2 regions of the Epilithonimonas sp. 33E genome follow, and region 1 is predicted to be linked to the other one. Evidence: riboswitches for the same ligand, from Rfam matches in the RefSeq annotation. Region 1 holds a riboswitch; the other holds the start of a gene.
The links. A riboswitch is a leader RNA that binds a small molecule or an ion and turns the genes downstream of it on or off. The one in region 1 is predicted to bind S-adenosylmethionine.
Positions count from the first base shown of each region.

Region 2: another riboswitch for S-adenosylmethionine. It lies ahead of AC5P2S_RS16650 (alpha/beta fold hydrolase); the one in region 1 lies ahead of AC5P2S_RS11715 (TonB-dependent receptor plug domain-containing protein).

Region 1 is NZ_CM182009.1:2,551,636-2,568,581, reverse strand. Features, by position in the region: gene AC5P2S_RS11780 (GNAT family N-acetyltransferase) at 1-240, shown strand, start outside; gene AC5P2S_RS11775 (S1/P1 nuclease) at 243-1,037, opposite strand; gene uvrA (excinuclease ABC subunit UvrA) at 1,318-4,146, shown strand; gene AC5P2S_RS11765 (hypothetical protein) at 4,202-4,387, opposite strand; gene AC5P2S_RS11760 (hypothetical protein) at 4,531-4,926, shown strand; gene AC5P2S_RS11755 (CoA transferase subunit A) at 5,183-5,884, shown strand; gene AC5P2S_RS11750 (hypothetical protein) at 5,894-6,493, opposite strand; gene AC5P2S_RS11745 (ABC transporter ATP-binding protein) at 6,557-8,344, opposite strand; gene AC5P2S_RS11740 (CoA transferase subunit B) at 8,464-9,117, shown strand; gene AC5P2S_RS11735 (DUF4197 domain-containing protein) at 9,184-9,978, opposite strand; gene AC5P2S_RS11730 (carbon-nitrogen hydrolase family protein) at 10,045-11,556, opposite strand; gene AC5P2S_RS11725 (SIR2 family NAD-dependent protein deacylase) at 11,694-12,386, opposite strand; gene AC5P2S_RS11720 (DUF72 domain-containing protein) at 12,388-13,122, opposite strand; SAM riboswitch class I at 13,272-13,374, shown strand; gene AC5P2S_RS11715 (TonB-dependent receptor plug domain-containing protein) at 13,490-16,309, shown strand; gene AC5P2S_RS11710 (copper-transporting P-type ATPase) at 16,498-16,946, opposite strand, start outside.
Region 2 is NZ_CM182009.1:3,611,568-3,628,513, forward strand. Features, by position in the region: gene hutI (imidazolonepropionase) at 1-1,149, opposite strand, end outside; gene metF (methylenetetrahydrofolate reductase [NAD(P)H]) at 1,207-2,163, opposite strand; gene metH (methionine synthase) at 2,188-4,869, opposite strand; gene AC5P2S_RS16630 (homocysteine S-methyltransferase family protein) at 4,873-5,886, opposite strand; gene AC5P2S_RS16635 (DUF8617 domain-containing protein) at 5,955-6,209, opposite strand; gene AC5P2S_RS16640 (O-succinylhomoserine sulfhydrylase) at 6,236-7,396, opposite strand; gene AC5P2S_RS16645 (ACT domain-containing protein) at 7,523-9,061, opposite strand; gene AC5P2S_RS16650 (alpha/beta fold hydrolase) at 9,061-10,008, opposite strand; SAM riboswitch class I at 10,061-10,165, opposite strand; gene AC5P2S_RS16655 (glucose 1-dehydrogenase) at 10,339-11,145, shown strand; gene AC5P2S_RS16660 (MGH1-like glycoside hydrolase domain-containing protein) at 11,431-14,037, shown strand; gene AC5P2S_RS16665 (OsmC family protein) at 14,082-14,504, opposite strand; gene AC5P2S_RS16670 (DUF58 domain-containing protein) at 14,612-15,943, opposite strand; gene AC5P2S_RS16675 (GxxExxY protein) at 15,972-16,376, opposite strand; gene AC5P2S_RS16680 (AAA family ATPase) at 16,421-16,946, opposite strand, start outside.

The sequences.
Region 1 (16,946 bases):
CTAGTCAAGTTTTATCTTACAAAAGAAGCCAGAGGAAAAGGAATCGGAAAGTTATTAATGGAAAAATGCTTTGATAAGGCGAAAGAATTAGGCTATCAACAAGTTTATTTGGAAAGTTTGCCGGAATTCAGCAAAGCTGTTTCCATTTACGAAAAACAAGGATTTCAGTATTTGGAAAAAGCTTTGGGAAATTCAGGACATTCTGGTTGCAATCTTTGGATGATTAAAAAATTGAATTAATTCTATCCGAAAATATCATTCAGAACTTTTGCTAATCTTAATCCACCATACAGCAATTGTCTCTCAATAGTGGGTTCAAAACGATAATTGTAATCATAACTTAATACTGCGTCATTCGGCGTTTGATAATAAATTGAATTGGCAATTTTGTGACTGTCATACAACCAATCTTCCAGAGTTCCGCTCTGGATTTGCTTGACTTCATCTTTGGATTTAATGTCCAGAAGGTTGGCAAACTCAGTGTAAGAATACTTTTGGTCCTCAACCAGTTTAGAATCCCAAACCGAATGCAGGTTGGTTTTCTGTCCGAAATAAGTCACATTGATTTTGTTTCCGCCTAAGTCAGAATATCTTCCAACATGCAAAGGCTGATGTAAATCACCGATTAAATGGACTAAGAAAATCAAGGCTGTTTTTTTATCAGTATCAGAAGCGTTCTTATCTTTGATTTTGTCTGATAAGATTCTGATCTGAGTATAGATATTCGGTGCTTTTTGAATAGATAATGTATCCTTGAATTGGGCAAAATTCTTTTGAGGATTCACGTTAACATAATGCCATGCAGATGTTTCCTTCCAAACGCCGGTCGTGTCAGATTTGATAAAATCCGGCCAGTTGGCATAGTAAGCCAGCTTTTCGTTTTCCAGAAGCTTCCTGATTTTTCTTTCCGCTCTTGAACTTAAATGATGTTGCGCAATTTCTGCCACTACACGATGCCCTGTTAATCCCCATGCAAAGCAATAGAACGAAGATAATATAAAAACAGTGAGCACAAATCTGGATAAAATATTTTTCATTTTTAATTAATTTCAAGCTGCAAAGATAGTTTTAGCTCAACTTTTTTCTTCTAAAAAACAGTGTTAAATATTATTAAACTTGTGATGATTTTTATCGCAATGACACAGATAAATTAATTTATAATGTTGTTAAAAGTCACAAAATCAAACTTTGCGACTTTTAAATTAAGATTAATTATCAAAATCTTGCGCCTTTGCAATGATCAATTAAACTCAATCTGATGATTAAAAAACAAGTTAATTTCCGTAATTTTGCGTTTTCCCAGAATGAGACTTTTCAATGAAAGATAATCAGGACTTTATCGAAGTTTACGGTGCAAGAGAGCATAACCTCAAGAATATATCCGTAAAAATTCCAAGAAACGAATTGGTTGTTATCACAGGGCTTTCCGGAAGTGGAAAATCCTCTTTGGCTTTTGATACAATTTTTGCCGAAGGACAACGCCGTTATATCGAAACGTTTTCGGCTTACGCAAGGCAGTTTTTGGGCGGATTGGAACGTCCGGATGTTGATAAAATCGAAGGCTTGTCGCCGGTTATTGCCATCGAACAAAAAACGACGAACAAAAATCCACGTTCAACCGTTGGAACCATTACGGAGTTATATGACTTCCTGAGACTTTTGTTTGCAAGGGTTTCAGATGCTTATTCGTTATCGTCTGGGAAAAAGTTGGTAAGTTATACCGAAGAGCAAATTCTGGAAACTATCAAAGATAGCTTCAAAGGAAAAAAAGTGTATTTGCTGGCTCCGGTTGTGCGTTCCAGAAAAGGGCATTACCACGAATTGTTCATTCATCTTTCCAAAAAAGGTTATTCACAAGCTAGAATTGATGGTGTTTTACAAGACATCGAATACGATTTGAAACTTGACCGTTACAAAACGCACGACATCGAAGTGGTGATTGACCGCTGGATTATCGGCGAAAATGCTTCTGAAGCCAGAATGTCAAAATCGCTGAAAACAGCATTGGAAATGGGAGAAGGAATTATCGCGATCCAGGAAATGGGGCAGGATGAAGTTCACTTTTTCAGTAAGAATCTGATGGATGATTCCACAGGAGATTCCTTAGCATTGCCTGAACCAAACACTTTTTCTTTCAACTCTCCGAAAGGTCATTGCGAGACTTGTAAGGGTCTTGGAACGATAAAAAAAGTCAATACGGATTATTTTGTTGAAAACGATAAATTATCAATTAACCAAGGCGCATTGTTGCCTTTGGAACAAATCAAATCCAACAAATGGATTCTGTCTCAGATCAAATCGATTCTTGAAGTTTTTGATTTAGGTTTGACAACACCGTTCAAAGATATTCCGAAAGAAGCTTTGGAGTGCATCTATTACGGTTATAGCAGTGATGTGACCAAAGAACTGAAACATGCCGGAATCTCGAAAAAAATCAAAATTAACTTCGAAGGTTTGGTCAAAATCCTTGAAGATATTGTTGAAGAAAGAGAAAACTATGATGCGGTTTTAGTGGAAAGAAATTTCACCACCGAAGAAACTTGCCCGACCTGTAAAGGCGCACGTCTTCGTCAGGAAAGTCTGAGTTTCAAAATCGATGGGAAAAATATTGCGGAAGTCAACGGATTGTCTTTGCTCGATTTCAAAGAATGGTTGGCGGAAGTCAAAGATAAATTCAGTGATAAAAATAAACTGATTGCGCACGAAATTCTAAAAGAAATCGAAACCAGATTACAATTCCTTTTAGATGTCGGTTTGGATTATCTGAGTCTCAGCAGAAGTTCTAGGACACTTTCCGGAGGAGAATCTCAGAGGATTCGTCTGGCAACTCAAATTGGTTCTCAATTGGTGAATGTTCTTTACATTTTGGATGAACCTTCAATTGGTCTTCATCAGCGTGATAACGAAAGATTGATTAAGTCTCTGAAAGAATTACGTGATATCGGAAATTCGGTTTTAGTTGTAGAACACGACAAAGATATGATTATGGAAGCTGATCACGTTCTGGATATTGGTCCCAAAGCGGGGAAATTCGGTGGGGAAATTCTTTGGCAGGGAAATCCAAAACATATTACCAATGCCAACACAATCACAGCCGATTATATCACTGGAAAACGTAAAATCGAAATTCCTTCTGAACGTAGAAAAGGAAACGGAAAATCGATAGTTCTGAAAGGTGCAACGGGAAATAACCTTAAAAATGTAACACTCGAAATTCCTCTTGGAAAATTGGTCGTTATTTCAGGGATTTCGGGAAGTGGAAAATCATCTTTGATTAACGGAACTTTATACCCGATTCTGAACCGTCATTTTTACCGTGCCATTCAGGAACCGTTACCTTATAAAAGTATCGAAGGCATTGACAATATTGACAAGATCGTAGATGTTGACCAAAGTCCGATTGGAAGAACGCCACGTTCCAACCCGGCGACTTACACAGGAATGTTTACCGATATCAGAAATCTTTTCGCTGAATTACCGGAAAGTAAAATCCGTGGTTACAAAGCCGGTCGGTTTTCTTTCAATGTCAAAGGCGGAAGATGCGAAACCTGTCAGGGAGGCGGTTTGAAAGTGATTGAAATGAATTTCCTTCCGGATGTTTATGTTCATTGCGAAACCTGCCATGGCAAACGCTTTAACCGCGAAACGCTGGAAGTCCGCTACAAAGGAAAATCAATTTCCGATGTTCTCGATATGACGATTAATGAAGCGGTAGAATTTTTCCAGCCGATTCCGAAAATATTTAACAAAGTCAAGACTTTGAAAGATGTTGGTTTGGGTTATATCACAATTGGCCAACAATCGACCACATTAAGTGGAGGTGAAGCACAGCGTGTGAAACTGGCAACTGAATTGTCGAAAAAACAGACAGGAAATACATTGTATATTTTAGATGAACCAACCACAGGACTACATTTCGAAGATGTGAAAATCCTGATGGAAGCGATTACGCAATTGGTGGAATTAGGAAATTCATTCATCATTATCGAACATAATATGGATGTAATCAAGCTTGCTGACCATATTATCGATGTTGGACCAGAAGGCGGAAAGCACGGCGGACAAATTATTGCAGAAGGAACGCCGGAAGAAGTAATTAAATCTAAGAAGAGTTTGACGGCTAAATTTTTGAAGAAGGAATTGTAGTTGGTATCAAATTTGTGATTCTGTATATAAAATCTGTTATGAAATATATTAGAATTTATCTGGCGATAGTTGTTTTTTCTTTAAGTTTTATAGAATGTGCTGCGCCACCACGACCTCCAAGACCACCGCATCCCTCAAACCGTTCGGCACTCAAACCAATGCCACCGGGACAAGCCAAAAAAGTCTTTGGAACCAAATCTGCAAAACCTTTCGCTCCTGGACAAAACAAATAAATAAACATCAAGGATTTTGAAATTTCAAAATCCTTTTTTCTTTTTCAATATTAAATTTTCACTTTCAATGTTAATTTAATATTAACTGAATATAAATTTTATGTAACTTTGTCGTAACATTAGATAAGTAATAACTTAAAATCAATTGATTATGAAAAAGAAAATGCTAGCGTTATCAATATTTTTGTTTGGATTTTTAGGAACGCTAAACTTAGTAAGAGCTCAAGCTACAGACAACAAAATACAGGAAGTTTTCATCAATTCCGGAGACGGGTTCGGAGAGTTAAGGAAATTGTTGAAAGATAATTTCGATTTTACCAACCAGGATTATAAAGAAGGCGTGGTGAATTCCGATGTTAGGTTCAGTCTTTCAGAAGATGGAAAAATCACTAATGTTCACGCTAATGGTGACTGCAAAAACGTAAGCAAAGAAATCGAAAATGTGTTGTCACACCTTATCTACAAAGTAGATATGGAGAAACTGAGCCAGAAAATGGTGGCATCATCTTATGTAATGCCTGTGAGCGTTACCATAGACAACCGATAAAAGTTTAAAATTGTTAGTGAAAAGTCATACATTTTGGTGTGTGGCTTTTTTTGTGGTGTAAATTTTATATCATAAACACTTCGACTTCGCTCAGTGTGACAAATTTAATACTACAAATCTTACTAATACATTGTCAGGCTGAGCGGAGTCGAAGCCTTTTCAAAAGAAATAATATTTTCTCTATTTTCTTTCTTCTAATAAAGGGATTTTTCTATATTTATAAGCCAACAAATTGAACAAAAGAAAACTCAGTTTTATGATTGATAAAAGGGTTAAAAACGCTCAGGAAGCGGTAAAAGATATACAAAATGGAATGACGATAATGCTTGGTGGATTCGGTCTTTGCGGGATTCCTGAGAATTGTATTTCAGAATTGGTAAAGAAAAATGTCAACAATCTTACTTGTATTTCCAACAACGCAGGCGTTGATGATTTCGGTTTGGGATTGCTTTTACAGAAAAAACAAATCAAGAAAATGATATCTTCCTACGTTGGAGAAAATGCAGAATTCGAACGTCAGATGTTATCCGGAGAATTGGAGGTTGAGCTGACGCCACAAGGAACATTGGCAGAAAAATGCAGAGCAGCACAAGCCGGGATTCCGGCATTTTATACGCCAGCAGGCTACGGAACTGAAGTTGCTGAAGGTAAAGAAGTCAAAGAGTTCAACGGAAAACCTCATATTCTGGAATACGCTTACAACGCTGAATTCTCTATCGTAAAAGCCTGGAAAGGCGACCACGCCGGAAATTTGATTTTCAAAGGTTCGGCTCGTAATTTTAATTTTCCAATGGCTGGAGCAGGAAAAATTACCATTGCGGAAGTAGAAGAATTGGTAGAACCAGGACAACTAGACCCAAACGAAATCCATATTCCCGGAATTATGGTTCAACGGATTTTCCAAGGTGAGAATTATGAGAAAAGGATAGAGCAGAGGACTGTGAGGAAGAGAAATTAATTTTTTATTTTATCCATCTATCAGAAATTGTTGTAATCTGAAGTGAAATTTATCAATTAATTCTGACATTCGATGTATTTGTGGAATTTTTGTTAAAATAATTATTTCATTTTCACAATAATATTTGTGAGCATTTTCAAAAAAATCTTGTAATTCAATAAACTCAACGTCAGTTAAATTTGGGAATAAATGTGTTTTATATTTTAGAAAATCTGTATATTTTTGGTAGATTAAGAACAAGCCATTTAAACCTATTATTCTATCAGGATTTGAAACAATATCCCAAATATTATTAATTTCCTTGCTTATTTCTTTGTATTCTGCTTCTCTTAATTCACGAATCAGTTTTTGTTTTTCAAATAAAGTATTCTTTTCATTCCTAATGTTATCATAATTATTCAAAGTAAATGCTATAAAAATAGTAGTCAACAAAGTTAATAATGACAAAAATGTATTGAGTGTTCCTCCAATGTAATCTCCAAATGACGCCCAATCTTGAATGTTTTCTGAAATAGTCTGATTTTTAAAGTTTATAATAAAAACAATTACAATAGAAATTATTAGTAAAATAACAAGGAGTATAATGAACTTAAATTTTCTCAAAGACATTTTATGTAGGGTTTTTGGCAGATGTTAGTGCTAACTATCAAATGTACATAATTATAATTTACATTAAACCTTCCTCTCCCCAATCTGCTGTCTCCACATCGCATAATACAAACCTTTTTCTGCAATCAGGTTTTCGTGGGAACCGGTTTCTATAACTTGTCCGCGTTCCAGAACATAAATTCGGTCTGCGTGCATAATGGTGCTTAATCTGTGGGCAATGAGAACGGTGATTTGTTCTTTTTGTTGTGAAATATCTTTGATGGTTGTAGTGATTTCTTCTTCGGTAATACTATCCAAAGCAGAAGTGGCTTCGTCAAAAATCAAGAGATGCGGTTTCCTGAGTAAAGCTCTTGCAATCGCGATTCTCTGTTTTTCGCCACCACTTAATTTCAGTCCGCCTTCGCCGATAACCGTTTCGATGCCTTTTTCAGCACGTTCAAGCAGCGTTTTAGTGCTGGATTTTTTCAAAGCGAGTTGGATGTCTTCTTCACTGGCATTTGGATTGACGAAAAGTAGATTTTCTTTGATAGTCCCTGCAAAAAGTTGCGTGTCCTGAGTTACAAACCCGATTTGATTTCTCAGTTCATCAAAGTCAAATTCTTTCCCATTGATTTGATTATAGAAAATATTCCCTTCCTGAGGTCTGTACAATCCAACCAACAATTTTACAAGCGTACTTTTTCCGGAACCACTCGGGCCAACAAACGCAATCGTTTCTCCATTTTTAACATCAAATGAAATGTTATTTAAAGCTTTATATTGGGCGGATTGATGTTTGAAAGAGACGTGCTTGAACTCCAGCTCATTGATTGAACCGATTTGTTTCGGCGTGTGTGGTTTTTCTTCCACAGGTTTTTTCATCAGATTATCAAAGTTCTTCAATGATGCTTCGGCTTCACGGTAAGAAATGATGATATTTCCGATTTCCTGCATCGGGCCGAAAATGAAAAATCCGTAAAACATCAATGACAGATATTGTCCGGGCGTTACAACGTCTCTGAAAATCAAATACAGAAGTGTCAAAGTAATCAACTGCTGAAGAAAATTAACCATCGTTCCCTGAATGAAACTCAATGAACGGATACTTTTTACTTTCTTCAGTTCCAGTCCGAGGATTTTATAAGTATTGTTATTCAGTCGGTTGATTTCCTGTTTGGTCAAACCTAAACTTTTTACAATCTCGATGTTTCTTAAACTTTCGGTAGTGCTTCCAGCAAGACTTGTAGTTTCAAGAACAATGGTTTTCTGAATATTTTTGATTCTTTTACTTAAAAGATTCGTTACAAATGCAATCAGGAAAATTCCAACAATATAAACCGGCATTATAGACCAATGCAGTCTAATTGCATAAACCGAAACGAAAATGATACTTACCAAAATCCCAAAAAAGACATTAATGAAATTGGTAATAAACTTCACTGAGTCTTCTCTTACTTTGGTCAGAATCGATAAAGTCTCGCCACTTCTCTGGTCTTCGAATTCCTGATAAGGCAACGCCATAGAATGCTGCAATCCATCCGTAAAGATATTGGCCCCGAATTTTTGAGTAATAACATTCACGGCGTAATCCTGAAACGCTTTTGCAATTCTGCTGACCATTGCCGTCCCAATCAGCAATCCTAAAAAGTAAAATGCACCATGATAAATATCGGTTCCGTAAAGAAATTGATTCAGATTTCTGGGAATCAGCTTTTCTTTATCAAAAAAGTGTGGGTGTGTTACCAATTGGTCAAGGATATTTCCTGTAATTGCCGGTGCAAATAATGAAAATACCTGATTTATAGCGGCTAAAACCAACGAGGCAATGATCAGCCATTTGTGTGGTTTGAGGTAATGTAATAATGTTTTCATAATTGTTGACTGCAAAATTACTGATATAAATCCGATAGTTTTTAATAATAATTTGTATCGGCAAAAAAGCATTTTTCTATGAGATGAAATATTGATATATTGCAACAACAATTTTTACTATGCTGACAAAAGAACAAATCGCACAACGCATATCAAAAGAAGTGAAAGACGGGATGTATGTCAACCTTGGAATCGGGATTCCGACTTTGGTGGCCAACTATGTTCCGGAGGATATTTCGGTGGAATTCCAGAGTGAAAACGGTGTCTTGGGAATGGGACCTTTTCCTTTCGAAGGCGAAGAAGATGCAGACCTCATCAACGCAGGAAAGCAGACGATTACTATTCTTCCCGGCGGTTCGTTTTTTGACTCTGCTTTCAGTTTTGGGATGATCAGAAGTCAAAAAGTGGATTTGACAATTTTGGGTGCAATGGAAGTTTCTGAAAACGGTGATATTGCCAATTGGAAAATCCCTGGTAAAATGGTCAAAGGAATGGGCGGCGCAATGGATTTGGTAGCTTCGGCAGAAAATATCATTGTGGCAATGATGCACGTGAACAAAGCCGGTGAATCAAAAATCCTCAAAAAATGTACATTGCCTTTGACAGGCGTCAATTGCGTCAAAAAAGTGGTAACGGAATTAGCGGTTATGGAAATTACGGATAAAGGTTTCAAACTTCTGGAAAGAGCGCCGGGAATTTCTGTTGAAGATATTGTGAAAGCCACAGAAGCTGAATTGATTATTGAAGGCGAAATTCCGGAGATGCAATTTTAACTATAAACCACAAAAGTCACAAAAGAATTACTTTATCTTTTGTGACTTTTGTGGTTTATAAAATATTTACTTCTTTACTGCTCCAAAAACTTTCTCTAAAAGCGTAGTCGTCCTGAGCGCCGAATTATTTCTGATTCCTGTTTCTTTTTCTGCCACCATTTTGAAAACGCCGTTGATGGTTTCTGTAGTTACATATTCATTCAGGTCAGTAGTGACGGCTTGACCTGTCAATAGATTATATTTCGAAATCAAATTTTTCCAAACCGTGTCTGCGCCTACTTTTCCAAGCGAAGCTTTGACTTTTGGCTGGAATGCTGTGAATAGCTGGCTTTGAGTCTTGGTCTGCAAATAATTGGTAGCAGCCGTATTGTTGCCGAGAAGAATATTTTTTGCATCCGTAATCGTCATTGAAGTTATGGCATTGGCAAAAATCGGAGTAGCTTCTGTAACGGCATCTTCCGCAGCTCTGTTCAATAACTTGATACCTTGATCGGCCAGACTTCCCATTCCCAGGCTTCTAAGTGTAGTATCGATTTTTCTTAGTTTTTCCGGCATCAGGATTTTCACCATGTCATTTTTGTAAAAGCCGTCCGTAACGCCTAGTTTTTTGACACCTTCAGTGACACCAATATTCAAGGCTTGCTTCAAGCCTGACGAAATTTCGGTCTGAGTCAGATTACCAAGATTAATATTGGAATTCGATGTAGTTGTTGTATTGGTTGAGCTGGAATTCGTAGGCTTTGTTTTTGTAAGATCTACGCCGGTTTTCTCTTTGATGATGCTGTTGAGAACATCACCAATCTGGGCTTGAGTAAATGTTGAAAGCAATAATCCCGCAATAATTAAATAATTCTTTTTCATTAAGTTTTGTTATATCAAATTAGATGAGCAAATTGAATTGATGTTAAATACTTATTTAAAATTTAATTAATTCTGATTCCTCAAAATTACGTCATAAAGATCCTGCCTTCTGTCGGACATTGTTTTCACCGATCCGTTGTGATGTAGTTCTTTCAGAAGGTTGAGATCCACATCCACAATCAGGGTCATCTCGGTGTTCGGTGTTGCTTCACCTTTTATAGCGTTGGAAGGGAACGCAAAATCCGAAGGCGTGAAAACCGCTGCTTGCCCAAACTGGATATCCATATTGTTAACACCGGGCAGATTGCCGACACAGCCTGCAATGGCAACGTAACATTCGTTTTCAATAGCTCTTGCAGAGGCGCAGTTACGGACGCGCATGTAAGCATTTTGGGTATCCGTGAGATAAGGGACGAATAATATTTTCATTCCCTGATCTGCCAGCAGTCTTGGAAGTTCCGGAAATTCTACATCGTAGCAAATAACTATTCCGATTTTTCCGCAATCCGTATCGAAAACTTTGATTTCATTGCCGCCGGTCATACCGTAATATTTGCGTTCGTTTGGTGTGATATGAACTTTCCGGTACTCGTCAATTTTTCCGTCTCTGTGAAGCAGATAGCTGACGTTATATAACTTTTCTTCTTCCAGGATCGGCATACTTCCGGAAATGATATTCACATTATAACTGACGGCAAATTCTGAAATTTTTTCCTTGATTTCTTCCGTTAATTCCGACAGTTTCTCCATCGATTCGCGTTCATTCATATGATTGAAAGGTGCCAGTAAGGGTGTGTTGAACAACTCCGGAAACAGACAGAAATCCGACTGATAACCCGCAACGGCGTCCACGAAAAATTCAACTTGCTTATAGAAATCTTCCAGATTTTTCAAAGACCGCATCTGCCACTGAATTAATCCCAAGCGAATGACACTGTCCTGCATCGTGTTCTTCTTTGCAGTGTAATAGATATTATTCCATTGTAAAAGGACTGCATATTCTTCCGACTCAGAATCGCCTTTCAGATAACCTTTCAGGATTTTGACCGGCGAAAAATTATTTCCGATCTGGAAACTCAGAACCGGATCGTAGATTTCCTTATTCCTGACTTTGGTTATATATTGTCTTGGTGATAATTCTTTGCTGTAAAGATGGTAATTCGGGATTCTTCCGCCAATGATGATGGATTTGAGATTAAGGATTTCGCACAATTCTTTTCTGGCATCATATAATCGTCGTCCTAATCTTAACGCACGGAATTCCGGGTCGACAAAAACTTCGATTCCGTAAAGAACATTCCCGTTGTTGCTGTGGGTATTAAATGTTTCATTACCGGTGATTTCGTTATAAGTATGCTGGTCTCCGAACAGTTCGTATTGAACAATGATTGATAATGCCGCTGCTGCTAATTTTCCGTCCACTAAGATACATATCTGACCTTCTGCGAAAATTGAAGTTAGCTTCTGGATGTTACGTTTGCTCCAGACATTGTCATCAATCTCCGGATAGGCTTTCTGCATTGCTTCTGTCAATTCGTCGTAATCGTCAATGCTTAATTTTCTGATTTCTATCTGCATTACCTATATTTTTTATTGATTAACCACAAAAGTTACAAAAGAAGAATTTTAAATTATTAAGTTAATTAAATGAACTTTTAGTAAATTATTTTTCTTTAAGCATTTATCTTATCAAAAAAATTGTGTCTTTTGTAGTTTTATGTATATTTTTTGATTAATATTTCTTTCAGTTGTTTCATCCCTTCCGTTGCCGAAGTTTTGAAATAATTGTCGTTGTTGGTAAATGCATTCGGATTGTCAAGATTAGGGTCGATGACAAAAATCTCGCAATGCCGCGGCACATATCTAATAACCGAAGCGGCCGGGTAAACTTGCATAGATGTTCCGATAACCAAAAATAAATCCGCTTCTGAAGCGATTTTAATTGCATTGTCCATTTCCGGAACCATTTCTCCAAACCAGACGATATGCGGACGAAGTTGCGAGCCATCGGAATGTAAATTACCAATAATTATGTCTTCTTCCCAATCCAGGATTTCATTTTCATCCGAAGAAGATCTTGCTTTTCTGAGTTCACCATGAAGATGTATGATCTTTGTAGAGCCGCCGCGTTCGTGCAAGTCATCTACATTTTGTGTGACGATATGAACGTCAAAATGGTTTTCCAGTTCGGCTAAAATTTTGTGTGCTTCGTTGGGTTCTACTTCTTTCAATTGTCTTCGCCTGGCATTATAAAAATCCAGTACCAACTTAGGATTTCTTGCAAAGCCTTCGGGTGATGCAACATCTTCGATGCGATGATTTTCCCAAAGTCCGTTGTAATCTCTGAAGGTTTTAATACCACTTTCGGCAGAAATTCCCGCTCCTGATAACACCACTAATTTTTTCAACTTATTCAAGAATTTTCTTTAAATATAATGAATTTTCTATTGCAGAAGTTCCCCAGGTGTTATTAAAATAGATGTAAAACTCTTGATTGGTATTACTGATTTCTTGTGCGAGATTATCAAGAAATTCTTCCGAATAAAGCGATTTGTATAGTGTCGGTTTTCCATGCAGACGATAATATCCGATTTTGGAATTTGTAATAATCACATCTTCAGGGATTTTTCCGGGAAAACTAACGCCGCAAAAAATCCATTGATATTTCTTGAATAAATTGAAAATTTCATCATTCCACCAGGATTGATGTCTGAACTCAACTGCAACTAGAAACTCGCCAGGTAAAGTTTTATTGAGCCAGTTGATGTTGTTTTCTGTGCAATGAAAAGATGATGGAAATTGAATCAGAAATCCGGCTAATTTGTGTCCCATATTTTCATCAATCAGTTTACAAAAATCTGAACATTCATCTTTTTTACTTTCCGAATAACCGAAATGGGAAATAGCTTTAGGGATTTTAATAAAGAATTTAAAATCATCTGGCGTTTCATCATTCCATTTTTTAAGTGTTTTTGCTGTTGGCTTTCTGTAAAATGTACTGTTGATTTCTACCGTATTATATGTTTTGGAATATAATTTCAGAAAATCTTTATTCTGAGAATCTTCAGGGTATAGTGAGCCTTTCCAATCTGTATTATAGAATCCGGAGCAACCAATATGATATTTCTGTTTAGAACTTTTCATGAAAATTTAAAAATAATTTTTGTGCCAAATAGCAGTTTGTCAATACTTTTTTGAGTCATTAAAATCAAATATGATATTTATCATACCAAAATAGTATGATATAATGATTTTAGTTAATACTTTTGCCTCGTGATAATGAATTGCTGTCATACTTATTAAGAAAGACCGAGGGAACTGACCCATTGAAGTCTTGACAACCTGCCGATTTGGTAAGGTGTTACATTCAGCCTTTGAAAAAAGGAAAGATAAGTTGAAAATGTTAATTGCGGTTGTAATGCCGTCTCAATATAACTTCTTTCAGACTTGTCTGGGAGAAGTTTTCTTTTTTATATAAAACGTAAAATTTAAAAATATGATTCAAAAAACTATGAACAGATCCGGGAGAAAAGCTGTGTTGTCTACTGCAGTTGTTTTCTTTTCGGGAATTTATTTAACTCAGGCTCAGGAAACAAAGCCTGTGAAAGATTCTACTTCTGATAAACAAATTGAAGAGGTGGTTTTAGTTGGTTCCAGAAGCGGTGGACGTTCCAAAGCGGACAGCCCGGTTCCTGTGGATGTTTTCAACCTGAAAGATATTCAACAATCTTTGCCTCAAACTAATATTAATCAGATCCTTAATACGATTGCACCATCTTTTACATCAACCATACAAACCAATGCAGACGGTTCTGACCATCTTGATCCTGCTCAGTTAAGAGGTTTGGGTCCAGACCAGACTCTGGTTTTGGTGAATGGAAAAAGAAGACACACCTCAGCACTTGTCAATGTGAACGGGACGCCGGGAAGAGGAACAGTGGGAACGGATCTTAATGCCATTCCGGCTTTTGCTTTGAGCAGAATTGAAGTTTTGAGAGATGGCGCTTCGGCTCAGTATGGTTCTGATGCCATTGCCGGAGTTATGAACCTGCAATTGAAAAGAGATACAGGAAAACTGACAGGCCAACTGAATTATGGAGGTTATCTCACGCCTGCAGCCAATGACCACACGGGAAATTATGATGGACAGCAATTTCAATTAGATTTGAATTATGGAAACAAAATTGGAAAAAGAGGAGGTTTTTATAATATTACGTGGTCTTCGCAGTTTCGTGATCCGACCAGAAGAGCCGGAACAGAAAGTGCTCCAATATATAATGCTTATAATTCCATCGAAAAAAGAGCTGCGGAAAATGGCGTGAATCTTTCTTCTTATTTCAATAACATCAATAATCTGAAAGGAACGGCTGGTGAACAGGATTTCGTCAATCTGATCCATCAATATGCGCAAGGTATTAGTTATTTTAATTCGATTTCTCCAAATCTTCAGTCTAACATCCAGTCTGCAAATAGCATAACGGCTTTGCAAAATGTTCTTAAAACATCAGCATTTACGACAGATCAGTTAAACTATTTAACAGATCAGGAGCTGGCATACAGAGGTCAAACCAGAAAAGATTTTAACCAACAGGTTGGGCAATCGAAACTGAACAATCATCAGCTGTTTGCAAATGTAGAAGTACCGTTAAATGACGATTGGAAAGTCTACACTTTCGGTGGTTATTCTATTAGAGATGGTGCGTCAGGTGGATTTTACAGGAGACCGACACAGGCAAGAACGTTTACCGGATTGTATATCGATGGTTATTTGCCGGAGATTCATACCAAGATTCAGGATGTATCTTTGTCTGCCGGAATCAAAGGAAAATGGAACGGCTGGAATGTGGACTTCAGTAACACCTTCGGACAGAACAGTTTTGATTATACGATTGAAAATACAGGGAATACAAGTTTGAGATTCAATTCTCCAAGTTCCTTCAACGCCGGTGGATTGCAATTTTTGCAGAATACAATTAATTTGGATTTCAGCAAACAATTTGATGTTTTTGAAGGTCTGAATGTCGCTTTTGGAGCAGAGCAGCGTCACGAGAATTTTAAAGAAAATCCAGGTGAAGAAGCTTCTTACACGGCTTACGATATTTATGGTAATCCACAGACACCGACAACATCAAGTTCTGATAAACCAACCGATTTTTTTGGTGCAGCATTGCCGGGAAGTTCTCAGGTTTTTGCAGGTTTCCGGGAAGCTAACAGAACTGACAAAAACAGAAATGCTTATGCGGCTTATGCTGATCTGGAATTCAATTTTACCAATTGGATTTTGGTAGATGCAGCGGTTCGTTACGAGGATTATTCGGATTTTGGTTCGACTTTCAATTACAAACTGGCGTCAAGAATCAAATTAACGGATGATCTTAATTTCCGATTTGCAGGTTCCACAGGCTTCAGAGCACCGTCTATACATCAGATTTATTACAATACAACATCAACATTATTTACGTCTCTTCCGGGAAGTAATCTGCCGCAATTGGTAGAAGTTGGAACTTTTAGTAATGACTCCACTATTGCAACAGGATTGGGAATCAATAAATTAAAACAAGAAACTTCTAAATCCGTAAGCACTGGTTTTACTTATAAAATCCCGGCTTTGAATTTGAATATTACTGCGGATGCGTATTTTATCAGAATCGATGATAGAATTGCTTTAACCGACCAATTTTCAAGACCTACGGATTTACAAATTCAAAATAATCCGAATCTTGGCCCGGTTCGGGATGCGATGGATGCTGCTAATGTCAATGCTGCTCAGTTTTTTGCCAACTCTATTGATACAGAAACAAAAGGTCTGGATGTGGTCATCAGTCATAATTACAGAACTGGCGCTATAAAATTGAATAACGATTTTGCCATCAATTTTAATAGAACCAAAAAAGTCGGCGATATCCACGCTTCCGATTTGTTGAAGAATGCAGGGTTGGAAAACACCTATTTCGGAGAGAAATCAAGAGTTTATCTAGAGGACTCGGTTCCAAAGGTGAAAGCGAGTTTGTCTAATAATTTAAAATGGAATGATTTCAATTTCTATCTGAGAAATACTTACTACGGAAAAGTTTATGGTGCAGATGGTATCAATGGAAATGCTTACGAACATCAATTAATTTCAGATAAGATTATTACCGATTTGTCTATAGGTTACGATATCAACAAGAATTTTAATTTAACTATTGGAACAAACAATTTATTTGATATTTATCCGACTAAAAATGTAACAAGCTCTACGAATAATGATCAATTTATCTATTCTAGATCAACATCACAGTTCGGACAGAACGGCAGATATGTGTTTAGCAAGTTGACCGTTTCTTTTTAACATGAAATTTTTTTAAGGTTTTTATTTTGTTTTGAATGGCATCTGGAATTTTCCAGATGCCTTTTTTTGTTTAACACAAGGACAAAAAATATAAGTTAAGCTTTAAAGCACAAAGCATTTCATCATTAAAAATAAAAATCTTAAAACATTTTCGAAAATAAATTGGGCTTCGTGCCTTTGTGTTTAACTTAAATATCCAGTTTCGCATTATTCAACCTCAAAGAATTCAGAATGACGGAAACAGAACTGAAGCTCATCGCCGCCGCCGCAATCATTGGGCTTAACAAAATTCCGAAGAAAGGATAGAGCAGACCAGCAGCTAACGGAATTCCTAAAACATTATAAATAAAAGCAAAGAATAAATTTTCTTTAATGTTTTTAAGCAGTTTTTCACTTAGTATTTTTGATTTTGCAACTCCAAGAATGTCGCCTTTTAATAGTGTGATTTCAGCACTTTCAATTGCTGCATCTGTTCCCGTTCCCATTGCAATTCCGATATTGGATTGAGCCAAAGCAGGTGCATCATTGATTCCGTCTCCTGTCATTGCTACGATTTTCCCTTCATTTTGAAGTTTTTTGATCTCGTTCATTTTATCTTCCGGAAGACAATTGGCTTTGAAGTTTGTGATTCCAAGTT
Region 2 (16,946 bases), 1.1 Mb from region 1:
ATCCGTTTCGTATGTGATGAAATCTGCTTTTTTACCTTCAGACAAAACTCCTCTGTCTTCTAAATCCAAAGCATAGGCCGCTCGGAAAGTTATTGCAGCTAAAACCTCAGCTGTAGTCAGCTTCTGATAAGTTGCCAAAATAGAAGCTTGAGTAACGAGATTTCCCATTGGAGCAGAACCCGGGTTCCAATCAGTTGCGATTGCTAAAATCCCACCTTTATCCAGAATTTTTCTAGCCGGAGCAAACGGTTCGCCTAAACCTAAGCTTGCACCAGGTAAAGCAATCGCCACAGTATTAGAGTTGGCCAAAAAATTAATATCCTCATCAATCGTGGCTTCCAAATGGTCGGCAGATTTTGCGCCAACTTCAACAGCTATCCTTGAACTACCTGCAGTAAATTGGTCAGCATGTACTGTGATTTGAAAGCCTAATTGTTTTGCTTTTTCAAGAAATATTTCACTCTCTTCTGGCTGAAACGCTGACTTTTCTATGAAGATGTCAACCCGGTTGGCAAGGTTTTCTTCTTTTACTTTTGGTAGAATTTCATCCAAAATATAATTGAGATATTCCTCTGATGTCCCTTCAAAATCCCTTGGCTTAAGATGAGCTGACAGACAAGTTGGAACCAATGTCGCTTTTGTTTTGTCCTGAGTCTTTTTTATGGCTCGAAGCATTTTGAGTTCTTCCTCAACATTCAATCCGTAACCACTTTTTATCTCGATTGTTGTAATGCCTTGATTTAATAAAATATTGACACGTTCAAGAATTCCATTAACTAAATCATTTTCGGAAGCTTGTCTTGTATGCTGAACAGAACTCCAAATTCCGCCACCGGATTCTGCAATATCGAGATACGATTTCCCAGCATTTCGCATTGCAAAGTCGTTGGCACGATTTCCTCCGAAGCAAATATGTGTGTGCGCATCCACAAAAGCCGGAAGTGCAATTTGTTCACTTTCAATCAAATCAATTTTGGAATTTGGAAATTTTTGTTTTAATAAATCAAAATCGTTGACTTCTAAAATTTTTCTATTTTCTGTTAAAATTCCGCCATTGGGAATTATTTCTAAAGATTCGTCTTGTAATTTTCCCTTCAGTGGAAGATTATTGAGTGTAATGATTTGCTTGAAAGGACCTGTTAATTTCATATATGATCTTGAATCGTAAAATTAAAAAAAGAGATGCAAATCACACCTCTTTTTATCTTAAAAAACTTCTCTTCCAATCTTCAGAATATTATCGCTTTTTCCCATCGAATAAAAGTGAAGAACAGGAATTCCGAAATCCAACAATTCCTTGCTCTGGTTAATTGCCCATTCAATACCAACTTCGCGAACATCATTATTAGTTTTGCATTTTAAAACTTCATTAATTAGAGCTTCCGGTAAATCGATTTTAAAAACCTGTGGCAGCATTTGCAAATGTGTTTTGGTAGCAATCGGTTTGATTCCCGGAATAATCGGAACGTCAATCCCAATTTCTCTGGCTTGCTTTACAAAATCGAAGAATTTCTGGTTATCAAAGAACATTTGAGTTACAATATAATCTGCGCCTGCTTCTACTTTTTTCTTCAACATCTGAAGGTCATAATTCATAGAAGGTGCTTCAATATGTTTTTCAGGATAACCCGCAACACCAATGCAAAAACTGTTATCAACGTCCGATTCTATCTTGCCGTGAAGATATTCTCCGATTCCCAAATCATGAATCTGTTTCACCAAATCCGAAGCATATTTGTGTCCGCCAACAGAAGGTTCAAAATATTTTTCACCTTTCATCGCATCACCTCGCAAAGCAACAATGTTATTAATTCCCAAGTACATACAATCTACCAAAAGATATTCGGTTTCTTCTTTTGTAAATCCACCGCAAAGAACGTGAGGTACGGTATCTACATTATATTTATTCTGAATCGCTGAGCAAATTCCTAAAGTTCCAGGGCGCATTCTTGTGATTTTTCGCTCCATCAAACCATTTCCTCTTTCAAGAAAAATATATTCTTCCCGAGAAGTTGTAACATCTATAAATGGCGGTTTGAATTCCATCAACGGGTCGATGTTCTTATATAAATCGGCGATTCCAACTCCTTTTTGAGGCGGAACAATTTCAAAAGAAAAAAGTGTTTTGCCGCTGGCGTTTTTTATATGGTCAGTAATTTTCATTTATTTAAATTCAAAATTCAAAGTTTAATCAGCCAAATTCGGAGCCAGCCATTTTCTGGCATAATCTAATTCGATACCTTTTCTTTCGGCAAAATCTTTCAGTTGGTCTTCATCGATTTTCCCGACACCAAAATATTTGGATTTTGGATTTGCGAAATAATAGCCGGAAACCGCTGCTGTAGGAAACATCGCCAAACTTTCTGTCAAAGTCACGTCGATATTTTCTTCGACTTTCAATAAATCCCAAATCGTCAGCTTTTCCAAATGGTCCGGACAAGCCGGATAACCCGGCGCAGGACGAATCCCGAGATATTTTTCTTTGATTAAATCTTCATTTTCCAAAATTTCATTTTCAGAATAGCCCCAATATTCGGTTCTGACTTTTTTGTGAAGATATTCAGCAAAGGCTTCTGCGAAACGGTCAGCCAAAGCTTTTACCATAATTGCATTGTAATCGTCATTTTGGTCTTCATATTCTTTTGCCAATTCGTCCGCTCCAAAACCTGTACAAACACAGAAAGCACCAATGTAATCCTGTTTTCCGGAATTCTCTGGTGCAATAAAATCACTTAAAGCAAAATATTCTTTCCCTTCTGATTTTTTATGTTGCTGACGCAAAGTTCTGAAAGTCGAAATCACATTCTGATTGTCATCATAAACCAAAATATCGTCCTGTTCATTTGCATTCGCTGGGAAAATTCCGAAAATACCTTTTGCTTCAAAACTCTTTTCTTTCAAAATTTTCTTGAGCATTATCTGCGCTTCATTAAACAAAATCGTTGCTTGTTCTCCAACAACATTATCAGTCAAAATTTCAGGGAATTTCCCAAACAATTGCCAGCTTCTGAAAAACGGTGACCAGTCAATGTATCCAACTAAATCATCCAGATTTTGGTCTTTGATGATTGTGATTCCTAATTTTTTAGGTGTTGGAATAATTTCATTTTCCCAATCGATTTTGAATTTTTTCTCACGCGCTTCTGCAATCGGAACATACTCTTTATCAACTTGTCGGTTCAGGAATTTTTCACGGAATTCATCATAATCCTTTCTAATTTCCAAAGCATAAGCATTGGATTTATCTCTGTTTAAAAGAGAACTCACAACACCAACTGCTCTGGATGCATCGTTCACGTGAACAACGGTGTTAGAATATTTAGGCGAAATTTTTACAGCTGTATGCGCTTTAGATGTTGTCGCACCACCTATCAATAAAGGAAAATTCAGATTCTTACGTTCCAGTTCGTCTGCAATATGAACCATCTCGTCCAGACTTGGTGTAATCAATCCGCTTAATCCAATCACGTCCACTTTTTCATCAATGGCCGTCTGAATTATTTTTTCTGCCGGAACCATCACGCCCAAATCTACAATCTCATAATTATTACAACCCAAAACCACGCTTACAATATTTTTCCCGATATCGTGAACATCGCCTTTCACTGTTGCCATAAGAACTTTTCCGTTGGATTTTTGAGTCTGGTCTTTTTCTGCTTCGATGAAAGGCTGAAGATAAGCCACCGCTTTTTTCATTACTCTCGCCGATTTTACAACCTGAGGCAAGAACATTTTTCCGCTTCCGAAAAGGTCGCCGACAACGCCCATTCCTGTCATCAGATTTATCTCAATCACATCAAGCGGTCGTTTTGAAGTTTTTCTAGCTTCCTCTGTATCTTCTTCTATAAAACGATCAATTCCTTTTACTAAAGCATGAGTAATTCTCGATTGTAAATCCTGCTCTCTCCAAGCGAGGTCTTCGGTTTTTTCTTTTTTTGTGGATTTATGTTTTTCGGAATAATCGAGCAATTTTTCTGTCGCATCGTCTTTTCTGTCAAGCATTACATCTTCCACCAATTCCAGCAAATCTTTTGGAATTTCGTCATATACTTCCAACATCGTTGGATTCACGATTCCCATATTCATCCCCGCTTTTATGGCGTGGTAAAGGAAAACAGAATGCATTGCTTCTCTCACAGAATCATTTCCACGAAAGGAAAATGAAACATTGGAAACGCCTCCACTTACTGAAGCGTTTGGAAGATTGGTACGAACCCAGCGTGTTGCTTCGATAAAGTCAATCGCGTTTCTGCGGTGTTCGTCCATTCCTGTCGCAACAGGGAAAATATTGAGATCGAAAATAATATCTTCGGAAGGAAAACCAACCTGATTCACCAAAATATCATAAGACCTTTTGGAAATTTCGATTCTTCTTTCGTAATTATCGGCTTGTCCAACCTCATCAAAAGCCATAATAATGGCCGCTGCGCCATATCTTTTAATCGCTTTTGCCTGCTTGATGAATTCTTCTTCACCTCCTTTCAAACTAATGGAATTCACAACAGGCTTTCCCTGAACGACTTGTAATCCAGCTTCCAAAATTTCCCATTTTGAGGAATCTATCATAATCGGGATTCTTGCAATATCTGGCTCAGAAGCAATCAAATTAAGAAATCTGACCATTGCGGTTTTCCCGTCCAAAAGTCCGTCATCCATATTGACGTCCAAAATCTGGGCACCGCCTTCCACCTGATTTCTTGCAATATCGAGTGCTTCGGCATATTTTTCTTCTTTAATTAATCGAAGAAATTTTTTGGAACCAGCAACGTTGGTTCTCTCTCCAACATTGATAAAGTTGGATTCGGGAGTTATAATTAAAGGCTCGAGGCCTGATAATTTCAGATATTTTCTTTTACAATCTGTTTCCATAAATTATTGACTAATTGCCGATAATTGTCTCGGCTTATAATTTTTTGCCAAATCAGCAATGGCGTTGATATGGTCCGGGGTTGTTCCACAACAGCCACCGATGATATTAATTAATCCTTTTTCTAAATATTCTTCCACCTGATTGGCCATTTGCTCCGCAGTTTCGTCGTACTGACCGAAAGCATTCGGTAAACCGGCATTTGGATAAGCAGAGATTCCGAAATCTGTTTGATTGGCAAGAATTTCCAGATAAGGTGTCAATTGTTTTGCTCCTAAAGCACAGTTGAAGCCTACACTTATCAAATCCATATGAGAAACGGAAATCAAAAACGCATCGGCTGTTTGTCCGCTCAACGTTCTTCCGGAAGCATCGGTAATCGTCCCTGAAACCATAATTGGAATAGTGATATTGCGTTCTTCTCTTATTTCATCAATGGCAAAAAGTGCCGCTTTTGCATTCAAAGTATCGAAGATTGTTTCAACCAAAAGAATGTCGGAACCTCCGTCGAGCAAAGCTTCTGCTTGTTGTTTGTACGCCAATCTGAGTTCGTCAAAAGTGATGGCTCTGTAACCTGGGTCATTGACGTCCGGACTAAGGCTTGCCGTTCTGTTGGTTGGTCCGATGGAACCTGCTACAAATCTCGGTTTATCAGGATTCTGAGCGGTAAATTCATCACAGACTTTTTTAGCAATTTTGGCAGATTCATAGTTTAGTTCGTAAACCAGATTTTCCATATGATAATCCGCCATTGCAATGGTTGTTCCGGAAAATGTATTGGTTTCGATGATATCTGCGCCTGCCAAAAGATATTTTCTATGAATTTCTTCAATAGCTTCAGGTTGCGTGAGAGACAGCAAATCATTGTTTCCTTTCAATGGCGATTTCCAGTCTTTGAATCGTTCTCCGCGGTAATCTTCCTCAGTGAAATTATAGCGCTGAATCATCGTTCCCATTGCTCCGTCTAGGATGAGGATTCTGTTTTTCAGTGCTTTATATAATTGTTCTGAATTTTTCATTTTTTAATTTAATTTTATCATTACTAAAAGAAACGACAAGGTATTATATACATTTCAGAAATGACTTATTAATCATTTTTATTCCAATTTCCTTTTTCTATTTGATATACAATAGGCTCTTTATCATATCCATTTTCAAAAATATAAAGTCTTTTACAATCTGGACATCTGACAACTAAATTCATATCTTGATATAATTTTTCAGCATCAATATTTCCAAAATATTTATCATAATCCTTGTCTTCGATTAATAATAATTGATTTGGACTAGGTATATCGCTTAAGTTGATTATGTTTTCGCACTTACAAATATATTTAGGCATCTTAATTATAAATATGTAATAAAGTTTTAATCTAAAGCCTGTTTCAAATCATTAATAATATCATCAATATTTTCCAATCCAACGGAACAACGTACCAATCCGGCAGTAATTCCAACTTCGTTTCTCTCCTCGTCAGAAAGTTTGGAATGTGTTGTGGAAGCGGGATGCGTAACAATCGTCCTCGTATCTCCCAAGTTGGCGGAAAGGGAACACATCTTAATTCTGTTTAGGAAATTTCGTCCGCCTTCAATTCCACCTTTGATTTCGAAAGCCACGATGTTTCCGCCTAATTTCATTTGTTTTTGGGCAATTTCATAGCTCGGATGAGATTTCAGGAACGGATATTTTACCAATTCTACATTGGGATGATTTTCCAGAAACTCGGCCACTTTCAATGCGTTTTCGCAATGTTTCTCTACCCGAATCGCCAAAGTTTCCAGACTTTTGCTCAAAACCCAAGCGTTGAACGGTGACATCGCCGGACCTGTGTTCCTTGCAAACAGATAAATCTCGCGAATCAAATCAGCTTTTCCAACAGCAACGCCGCCGAGAACACGACCTTGACCGTCAATCAGTTTTGTTGCGGAATGGACGACAATATCTGCTCCGTATTTAATCGGTTGTTGTAAGTAAGGTGTTGCAAAACAGTTGTCAACGATGAAAATCAGATTGTGTTTTTTAGCAATCTGTCCGAAAAATTCCAAATCCAAAACTTCAATTGCGGGATTTGTTGGTGTTTCCAGATATAATATTTTTGTATTTGGTTGGATATATTGTTCTACGTTTTCCGCATCTTCTGCTTTGAAATAAGACGTTTCGATATTCCATTTCGGGAAATATTTGGTGAACAACGTATGAGTGGAACCGAACACCGACTGACAGCTCACAATATGGTCGCCCGCATCAAGCAAAGCTGCAAATGTTGAATAAATCGCCGCCATTCCCGTTGCAAAAGCGTAACCGGATTCTGCACCTTCCATTTTCACAATCTTATCTACAAATTCGGTAACGTTGGGATTGCTGAAACGGCTGTAAAGATTCTTGTCTTTTTCTTCCGCAAAACTCGCACGCATATCTTCTGCATCTTCAAAAACGAAGCTTGAAGTGAGATATAATGGCGTGGAATGTTCGTCAAACTGAGTTCTTTCGGTTTGGATTCTTATGGCTTGTGTTTCAAAATTTTCCATAAAATTTTAATTTACCAATGTAATAATTTACCAATGTAACAATGAGATTCTTCATTTCGTTCAGAATGACACTGCTTATAAGAATTGGTAAATTGCTACACTTTTATATTGTTACATTAATTTAATTTATTTGGTTTCACTAAGTCTTAAAATATCTCCGAAAACACCTCTGGCAGTCACTTTTGCTCCGGCTCCGGCTCCCATAATGACAATCGGATTCTCGCCGTAACTTTCTGTATAGATTTCGAAAATAGAATCTGAACCTTTTAGTTGTCCTAATGCCGAATTGGCTGGAACGGAAATTAGTTTCACATCCAATTCACCCTTTTCTTTTTGTAAATCGCCGTGCAAATCGCCGACATATCTTAGGACGTGGTCAGATTTCTGGTTTTCTTTGATTTTCTGATATTCGGAATCTAATTCTTCCAATCTTGAAAGAAATTCTTCTTTAGAAACAGACAACAAACTTTCAGGAACAAGATTCTGAATATTGATATCATCAAATTCATTAATCAAATCAAGTTCTCTTGCCAGAATCAACAGTTTTCTTGCAACATCATTTCCCGATAGATCTTCGCGCGGATCCGGTTCTGTGAAACCTTTTTCCAAAGCTTCGTTGATAATCGTTGAAAATTTGTCATTACGAAGCGAAAAATTATTGAAAACATAGCTCAATGTTCCAGAGAAAACACCTTTAATTCTTGTGATATTTTCGCCTGAAAGATGCAGAAGCTTGATAGTATCAATCAAAGGCAAACCAGCACCAACATTGGTTTCATAAAGATATTTCTTTTTATTTTTTTCTAATAATTTTCTGAAATTCCTATATTCTGCAATCGGTAATGTGTTGTAGATTTTGTTGGAACCAACGACATCAAAACCATTTTCCACAAAAACCGGATAATTTTTCACAAAATCCTTACTCGCTGTATTATCTACCATTACCAAATTTTCCAAATGATGTTCGTTTGCAAAATCTACCAAAGACTGGACACTGGATTCTGTTTGAGAATATTTGATTTTTTGTCTCCAATCACTTCCGAAACCTGCTTTGTTGAAAGCTACTTTTCTTGAATTGGCAATTGCAACGATTTTCAAATCCACTCTTTTACGATTAAGAATATCATAAGCTGAATCCAGAATCTGCTCAACCAAAGTTCCGCCAACATTACCGTGACCAATTAACGCAAGATGAACGGTCTTCGGTTTTCCGTAGATATCGGTTTCGATGATATTTTTTGTGATTTCGGTCTGATTTCCGGTTACAACAATGTTGACTCTTCCGGCAGAAGCGATTTGACTCAACAACAAAGGGAAAATTTTATTTCTCTGAAGCTCTGATAAAATCTTGTTATAATTATCCGAAACAAATCCGATCACACTAAGATTTTCAATACTATAAATATTGCTGACGTGACCTTCCGATTTTTCTTTTTCAAATTCTTTTTTCAAAACATCCACTGCATCCTGCGCATCATCTTCATCAACCAAGACAGAAATTCCGTTTTCAATCGCTTGCTGGGAAATTACACCAACGCTGATTCCGCCTCCATTCAAAGCATTAAAAATACGTGAATCCACGCCGATTTGTCCAAGGAAATCTTTTCCTTCGAAATTCACTAAAGCTTTGTTTCTATAAATATTAATTGCGTTCTTGTCTGTCATCAGTTCAAAAAAATAGGTTTTAAAATTGTGTTCAGTTGTTGGTATTCCATCAGGAAAGCGTCGTGTCCGTGAATAGATTTTATTTCGTGATACTGAACATTTCTGTTTTTATTTAGTAAAAAATCGTAAGTATTCTTAATTTCAAAAGCGGGATAAAAAAGGTCCGAATCTACTGCTACTAAATGGATCTCTGCATTGATATTTTCCAATTCATTTTGCTTTCCATTAATGTTCATCAGAAGATGATTAACGAGTTTGTAAGCCTTTAAACTAAACCTTTCGCTTAATCGTTTTCCGTGAAAATTGAGCCAGTCGTGAGATTTCAGAATTTTCTTTTCGGAATCGATTTCCCGGTTGAATCTTGAGTTAAGTGATTCCGGTGTTCTGTAGCATAACATGGCGTGAACTCTGGCTTTTTCAAGAGGCTTATCTTCTGATTCTAATAAAAATTTCTGAACCAGACATTGAGAATGCAACCAATCCGACGTTTTGAAATCTGTTGCAACCGGGATGAATTTTTCGACTAAATTATTGTCTAAAGCCAGCATTTCCCAACCGATTGAGCCTCCAATTGAGCCTCCAACCAAAGCGAATAATTTTTTGACTTTAAGTTTTTGCAATCCTTGCAGAAAAACCGATGCAATATCCTGAACTGTGAAATCTTCATATTTATCAATGAAAAATCCGTCAAAACCATTGCCTGGAATATTGAAACAGATAATTGTAAATTGATTAGTATCAATCACTTTTCCTTCTCCAACCAAAGATTTCCACCAGCCGTTTTCGCCGGCAACATCAGAGTTTCCCGTCAAAGCGTGATTGATCAAAACAATTGGAGCCGAATACAGTTCTTTTCCGAAAAGCTGATAGCTTAACGGGATATCGAGAACTTTTCCGTTCTGAGTTTCGAAGTGTTGAATGTTGATATGTTGTAGCTTGTTTTCCAATTTTGTCTTGTAAAAAATTGAAAATGCTACAGGAAATGTAGAATAAATGTCTAGGTTATCTTTTCTGCCATTGCAGATAGAATTTAGCACCTTCTTCGTTCCCGAAGGGTTGCCAAGGTTTCACAGAGTCTAATCTCTCCACCTTTCTCGATAACATTTTCAATATGTGAATGAACAAATCTGGGCGCAAAGATAGATAAGAAATTGTTATTTTTCCAAATAAACTGAAAAAAGTCAGTATAAATTTTTTATTAACAATCCAATTTAAGAAATTTATAACAGCAATTGTGTACAATATTTGCTTAACCAACTTCACCAAAAAAATAAACAATGAACATTAATCTTAATAAACAAGTTGCTATTGTTACAGGTTCCAGCAGCGGAATAGGAAAAGGAATCGCTATCAGTCTGGCAAAATCCGGAGCCATTGTTATCGTGAATCATTCATCGGAACATTCTCGTCCGGAAGCTGAAGATACCCTGAAAACCATTGAGGAAAACGGTGGCGAAGGATTGATTATTCAATGTGATGTGAGTAAGGAAGACCAAGTTTTGGCGATGTTTCAAACGACTATTAATCAATACGGAACCGTTGATATTCTCATTAATAATGCCGGTTTACAGCAAGACGCAGCCTTTGTTGATATGACTCTGGAACAATGGCAAAAAGTGATTGATGTCAATCTTACAGGACAATTTCTTTGTTCGCGGGAAGCGATTAAAGAATTCTTAAAACGCGGAATGACCGATAAATCCAAAGCATTGGGAAAAATCATCAACATCAGCAGCGTTCACGAAACAATCCCTTGGGCCGGACACGCTAATTATGCTTCCAGCAAAGGTGCGCTTAGAATGCTGATGCAAACGCTGGCACAGGAATATGGGAAACAAAAAATCCGTGTGAATAATATTTGTCCCGGTGCTATCCAAACACCAATCAACAAATCGGCTTGGGATAATGAAAAATCTCTTGATGCGCTAATGACGCTGATTCCGTATGACAGAATCGGGCAACCGGAAGATATTGGGAATTTAGCCGTATTTTTGGCAAGTGATTATTCGGATTATATTACCGGTGCGAGTATCTATGTGGATGGCGGAATGACAACGCTGGAAAGTTTTGCGGATAACGGGTGATTATGAATGATGAATGATAAGTGATAAATGATTTCATTATGCTGTATCAATTATTATTTATCAACTATCATTTATATAATCAAAGAAGCAAAACCTCAACATAGCCCCGATGGGAACGGCATCCTTTTTTGTTATTGCGATGGTCGATAAGTTCAACAGATTGCTTCACGTTGTTCGCAATGACAAAAAAGATATAGTGGACAGCGGGTTGGGATGTTCTAGCAAAGGTACAACCGTGTTGCTCCTAATAAAAAGAATAATTATTGTCGAAAAATAATTAGAAAAATGAATGAAGAAGAAAAATTAAAAAATCCTAATTGGAAAAAGTGGGGACCTTACGTGAGCCATCGCCAATGGGGAAATGTACGCGAAGATTACAGTACCAACGGCGATGCGTGGGGATTTACCGGTCATGATACAGCGGAAGCCTGGACCTACCGATGGGCTGAGGAAGGCATCGCAGGAATCTCTGATGAGAAACAGCAATTGTGCTTTGCGCTTTCTTTCTGGAATAAAAATGATTGCAGAGTCAAGGAACGTTTTTTCGGATTGAGCAATTATCAGGGAAATCACGGCGAAGATATCAAGGAAATCTTTTATTATCTCGACAACACGCCGTCTCATAGCTACATGAAGATGGTTTACAAATATCCTATCAATGCGTTTCCGTACGATGACCTCATCAATACAAATGCACAACGCTCCAACAAAGACCCGGAATATGAAATCATTGACACAGGAATCTTCGACAATGATGAATATTTTGACATCTTTATTGAATATGCAAAAGCCGGCGAAGACGATTTTTTAATAAGGGTCGATGTCCATAACAGAAGTAACAAATCTGCGCCAATCGTGGTTTTGCCAACAGTCTGGTACAGAAATAACTGGATGTGGGGTTATAATGATTATAAAGCGAAATTTGGCTTTTCTAAGCCGGGCGAAATTGATGTTCATCACGATAGTCTGAGCATCAAAAAGTTATATTCCAGAAACCGAAATGTGGATGCCTTGTTTTGTGAGAATGAAACGAATCGTTCAAGATTATTCAATCTTCCGAAGACAGAAGGTTTTTTCAAGGACGGAATCAATCAATATATTACGAAAGGTCTTGATACTGTAAATCCTTCTAAAACTGGAACAAAAGCTGCTCTTCATTGTGAAGAAATCATAGAAGCGAACAGCAACAAGGTTTTCGAATTCCGATTGTCGCCTCATATTATGGAGGATGCGTTCTGGGATTTTGATGAAATTGTCTCGAGACGAAAACAGGAAGCCGACGAATTTTACGCCAACATCCAGAAAGACATCGATAATGAAGATGAGAAAAATGTTCAAAGACAGGCTTTTGCCGGTTTGCTTTGGAACAAACAATTCTATCATTACAACATTGGAAAATGGCTGAAAGGCGACCCTAATTTCCCGATCCAAAGAAAAGGTTTCGTACGAAACAGCGACTGGGAACATCTTCATAACAAAGACATCATCTCGATGCCCGATAAATGGGAATATCCCTGGTACGCAACCTGGGATTTGGCATTCCATTGCGTTAGTTTTTCTGTAATTGATTCGGAATTTGCAAAGAATCAATTGGTTACATTGACCAAAGAATGGTATATGCATCCGAATGGGCAATTACCTGCCTATGAATGGAATTTTGATGATGTGAATCCACCGGTTCACGCCTGGGCAACATTCCGTGTTTTTAAAATCGATGAAAAAAATAATGGAAAACCGGATTTGGCTTTTCTGGAAAGAGTTTTCCAGAAGTTATTGTTGAATTTCACCTGGTGGGTTAACCGGAAGGATTACAACGGAAATAACCTTTTCGGAGGCGGATTCCTTGGTCTGGATAATATCGGAGCGTTCGATAGAAATATGGAATTGGGCGACGGCGAACATCTTGAACAAGCCGATGGAACCAGTTGGATGGCGATGTATGCCTTGAATATGATGCGTATTGCAATGGAACTGGCAACTTACAATCCGGTTTATGAAGATATGGCCATTAAGTTCTTTGAGCATTATCTTTATATCGCTGAAGCTATGGAAAACATTGGTGATGCCAAGCAAGGACTTTGGAACGAAGAGGACGGATTTTTCTACGACTTACTCCAGCTTTCCAACGGAGACAGTGTGAATCTGAAACTGAGAAGCATTGTTGGATTGATCCCGATGTTTGCTGTGGAAGTTGTGGAACATAGTCTCTTGGAAAAACTTCCCGAATTCAAAAAAAGAATGGAATGGATTCTGAAAAATAAGCAAGAACTGACAAAACTGGTTTCCCAATGGTATGTTGAAGGTGAAGGAAATAAGCATCTTTTAAGTATTCTCAGAAAAACAAGATTGACCAAAGTTTTGACAAGGCTGGTTGATGAATCTGAATTTCTAAGTGATTACGGAATCCGTGCGATGTCCAAGGTTTATGAGGAAAACCCTTTCCGATTCACTGTTCACGGACAGGAACACGTGGTTTATTATACACCTGCGGAAAGCGACAGCCGAATGTTCGGTGGAAACAGCAATTGGCGCGGACCGATTTGGTTCCCGATCAATTTCCTGATTGTAGAAAGTCTGCAACGCTTCCATTTCTTTTTTGGTGATGCATTGACGATAGAATATCCGAAAGGAAGTGGCGTTCAAAAGAATCTGGAAGAAGTTTCAAAAGATATCAGTGACAGACTTTGTAACATTTTCCTGAAAGATAAAAACGGAAACAGGGCGTTCAATGGTGGTGTGGAGAAATTTAACCAAGACCCGCATTTCAAAGATTACATTATGTTCTTCGAATATTTCCACGGTGATAATGGTCGCGGTGTTGGTGCTTCCCATCAAACCGGATGGACTTCTACGGTGGCGAAGTTGATTCAGCCGAGGCTTTCTAGTCGATAAACTAAAAACCTTATCAGATTTTTGATAAGGTTTTTTAAATTTTATTATTCTACAATAATTCCATTAACGCTGACTTCATAAGAAATCTCAACATTCGGTTCCAGAGTCTTGGAAACAGAGCAATATTTTTCGAAAGATAATTCTGCTGCTTTTTTAGCTTTTTTCGGGTCGATTTCGCCCTCGAGGAAAAACTTCACTGTGATAGATTTGAAAGGTTTTGCTTCATCAACCTGAACTCTTTCGCCTTCAACTTCGGCTTTGAAATCTGTAATCGTCTGACGTTGTTTTTTTAGGATCGAAACCACATCGATTCCGCTGCAACCGGCAACCGCCATTAACAAAGATTGCATTGGCGAAACACCTTTTGCGCCTGGCAGAGTTGTGTTGTCAAGTAAAATTGAGTTGCCTTGTTCATTGGAACATTCGAATAAAAAGTCGTTGTTGATTCTATTAAGTGTAATTTTCATTTTTAATTTTTTTAACACAAAGCGCACAAAGATTTTTCTACTTAATTTAATGCTTTTAAGTTCATAAAGACGCTTCGCTTAGATAAGATTTGTAATTAAATTCAAATTTACAAAATTCCTCTTGCTTTTATCTCCAGATATTTATTAATCACTTCTATATTGAGATTTTCCGGAAGTGTGTAAATGCTGTAAATCCCATATTTTCTGAGTTCCTGAATAATCAGTTTTTTTTCAAATTCAAATTTCTCAGCAATGATTTCGTCATAAATTTCCTGCATATTTTCCGGATTGGTATTCAGCAATTTGTGAACCTCAGAATTCTTGAAAAATATGACTACCAAAAGATGATTTTTAGCGATGCCTCGCAGGTATTTTACTTGACGATTTAGGGCGTCCAACGTTTCAAAATTGGTAAAAAGCAAAACCAAACTTCTTTGATTCAAATGGTATTTCGTATCCTGATACAACCTTCCGAAATCACTTTCGAAGAAATCGGTTTGAACGTTGTACAAAGCTTCGGAAATCTTTTTTAATTGTCCGGATTTATTATCTGCAGCAACCTTATTTTCTGTCTTTTTAGCGAAAGTCATCATTCCGGCGCGGTCGCCCTTTTTCAGAATAATATGTGACAAAGCCATAGTTGCATTGATCGAATAATCCAGCAAACTTAAGCCATTGAAAGGCATTTTCATTGTCCTGCCTTTATCAATCAACATCATAATCCGTTGTGATTTTTCATCCTGAAACTGATTGACCATTAATCTGTTGGTCTTGGATGTCGCTTTCCAGTTGATACTTCGGATGTCATCGCCCTGAACGTAATCCCGGATCTGCTCAAATTCCATCGTGTGTCCCAACTTTCGGATTTTCTTGATTCCGCCCAACAAAAATTCGTTTTGAAGCGCCATCAATTCATATTTTCTGAGATGGATAAATGATGGATAACTTGGCAAGTTCGCGTCTTTTTGAAATGCAAATCTTCTGGAAACCAATCCGATCGGCGAATTAACATAAATATTCAGATTTCCAAAACTGTATTCACCACGCTCTTTTGGTTCCAGAATATATTCGAACAATGAATGATTTCCACTTTCGATATTTTTCTTGATCAGGAAATCCCGTTTTTGAAACTGGAACGGAATTTCGTCAATGATCTTAGTATTGATATTAAAATTATAGTTGTTCCGGACATCAATTTTCACCGAATTTTCATCGCCATTGGAAAGTTTTTCCGGCAAGATTCTCTGCGCATTGATTCCTTCTTTGTTTTGAAATAAAATTAAAGCATCCAAAATCGTTAACAATAAAACAAAAACCAGTAACGAATTGGCTATCCACATCATCACCGGAAAGAAAAATGCCAAAACATAGCAGATTCCGACGCCGAATAATGCGAAGAAGAATTTGTTATTGAGGTATGTTTGTTTTAATGTTTTCATTTTGATATAAACCACAAAAGACACAAAGCTATTTGTATTGATTAAAATACTTGTTTACAAAAGTTTCTTGACCATTATTAAAAATATTTTTTACATTAAAGTTTATTAAAATACCTTTTGGAACTTTAAGTAGATTCATATAATTCAATACTTGTGCTCTATGAATATCATTCATTTCATTAACTGATTTTATTTCTAAAACAATTAAATCTTCAATTAAAAAATCACATTTGAAATTGCAATTTAGGTCTTTTCCTTTATAATTTATTGGGATAATTAACTCTGATTTATAACTAATATTTCTAATTCTAAACTCTTCTTCAAGACATTTATGATAAACTGATTCCAACAAGCCAGAACCTAAAATTTTATGAACTTCAATACAGGCTCCATTAATTTTATATGTTAAATCCGTTAAATATTCTTTTGTCATTTTTCATTTGTGCGTTTATTTTCTTTTGTTCCTTTTGTGGTTTATCACCTTGGAACTTCGATGCTTTCCAAGATTTGCCTGATGATTTCGTCCGCAGTCAAACCTTCCATTTCACGTTCCGGAGACACAATAATTCTGTGTCTTAAAACCCCAAACGATGCTTCTTTAATATCTTCCGGTGTTACAAAATCACGACCCCGGATTGCAGCAAAAGCTTTACTTGCTGCCAACAAAGCCAAACTTGCTCTTGGTGAAGCGCCGAGATATAAAAACTGATTTTCTCTTGTATTGATAATGATTTTTGCAATGTATTCCAGAAGGTTTTGCTCGACAATGATATCTTTTACCAATTGCTGATATTGCTTCAATTGCTGTCCGGAAATCACGGTTTGAACCACATCCGTTTTGTCTTCTAACTTATTATGATGTTGATTTTTGATGATTTCAATTTCCTGCTCCAGGTTTGGGTAACCCACTTGTATTTTGAAGAGAAAACGGTCGAGTTGCGCTTCCGGCAGTCTGTAAGTACCTTCGTGTTCGATTGGGTTTTGAGTAGCAACCACCAAGAAT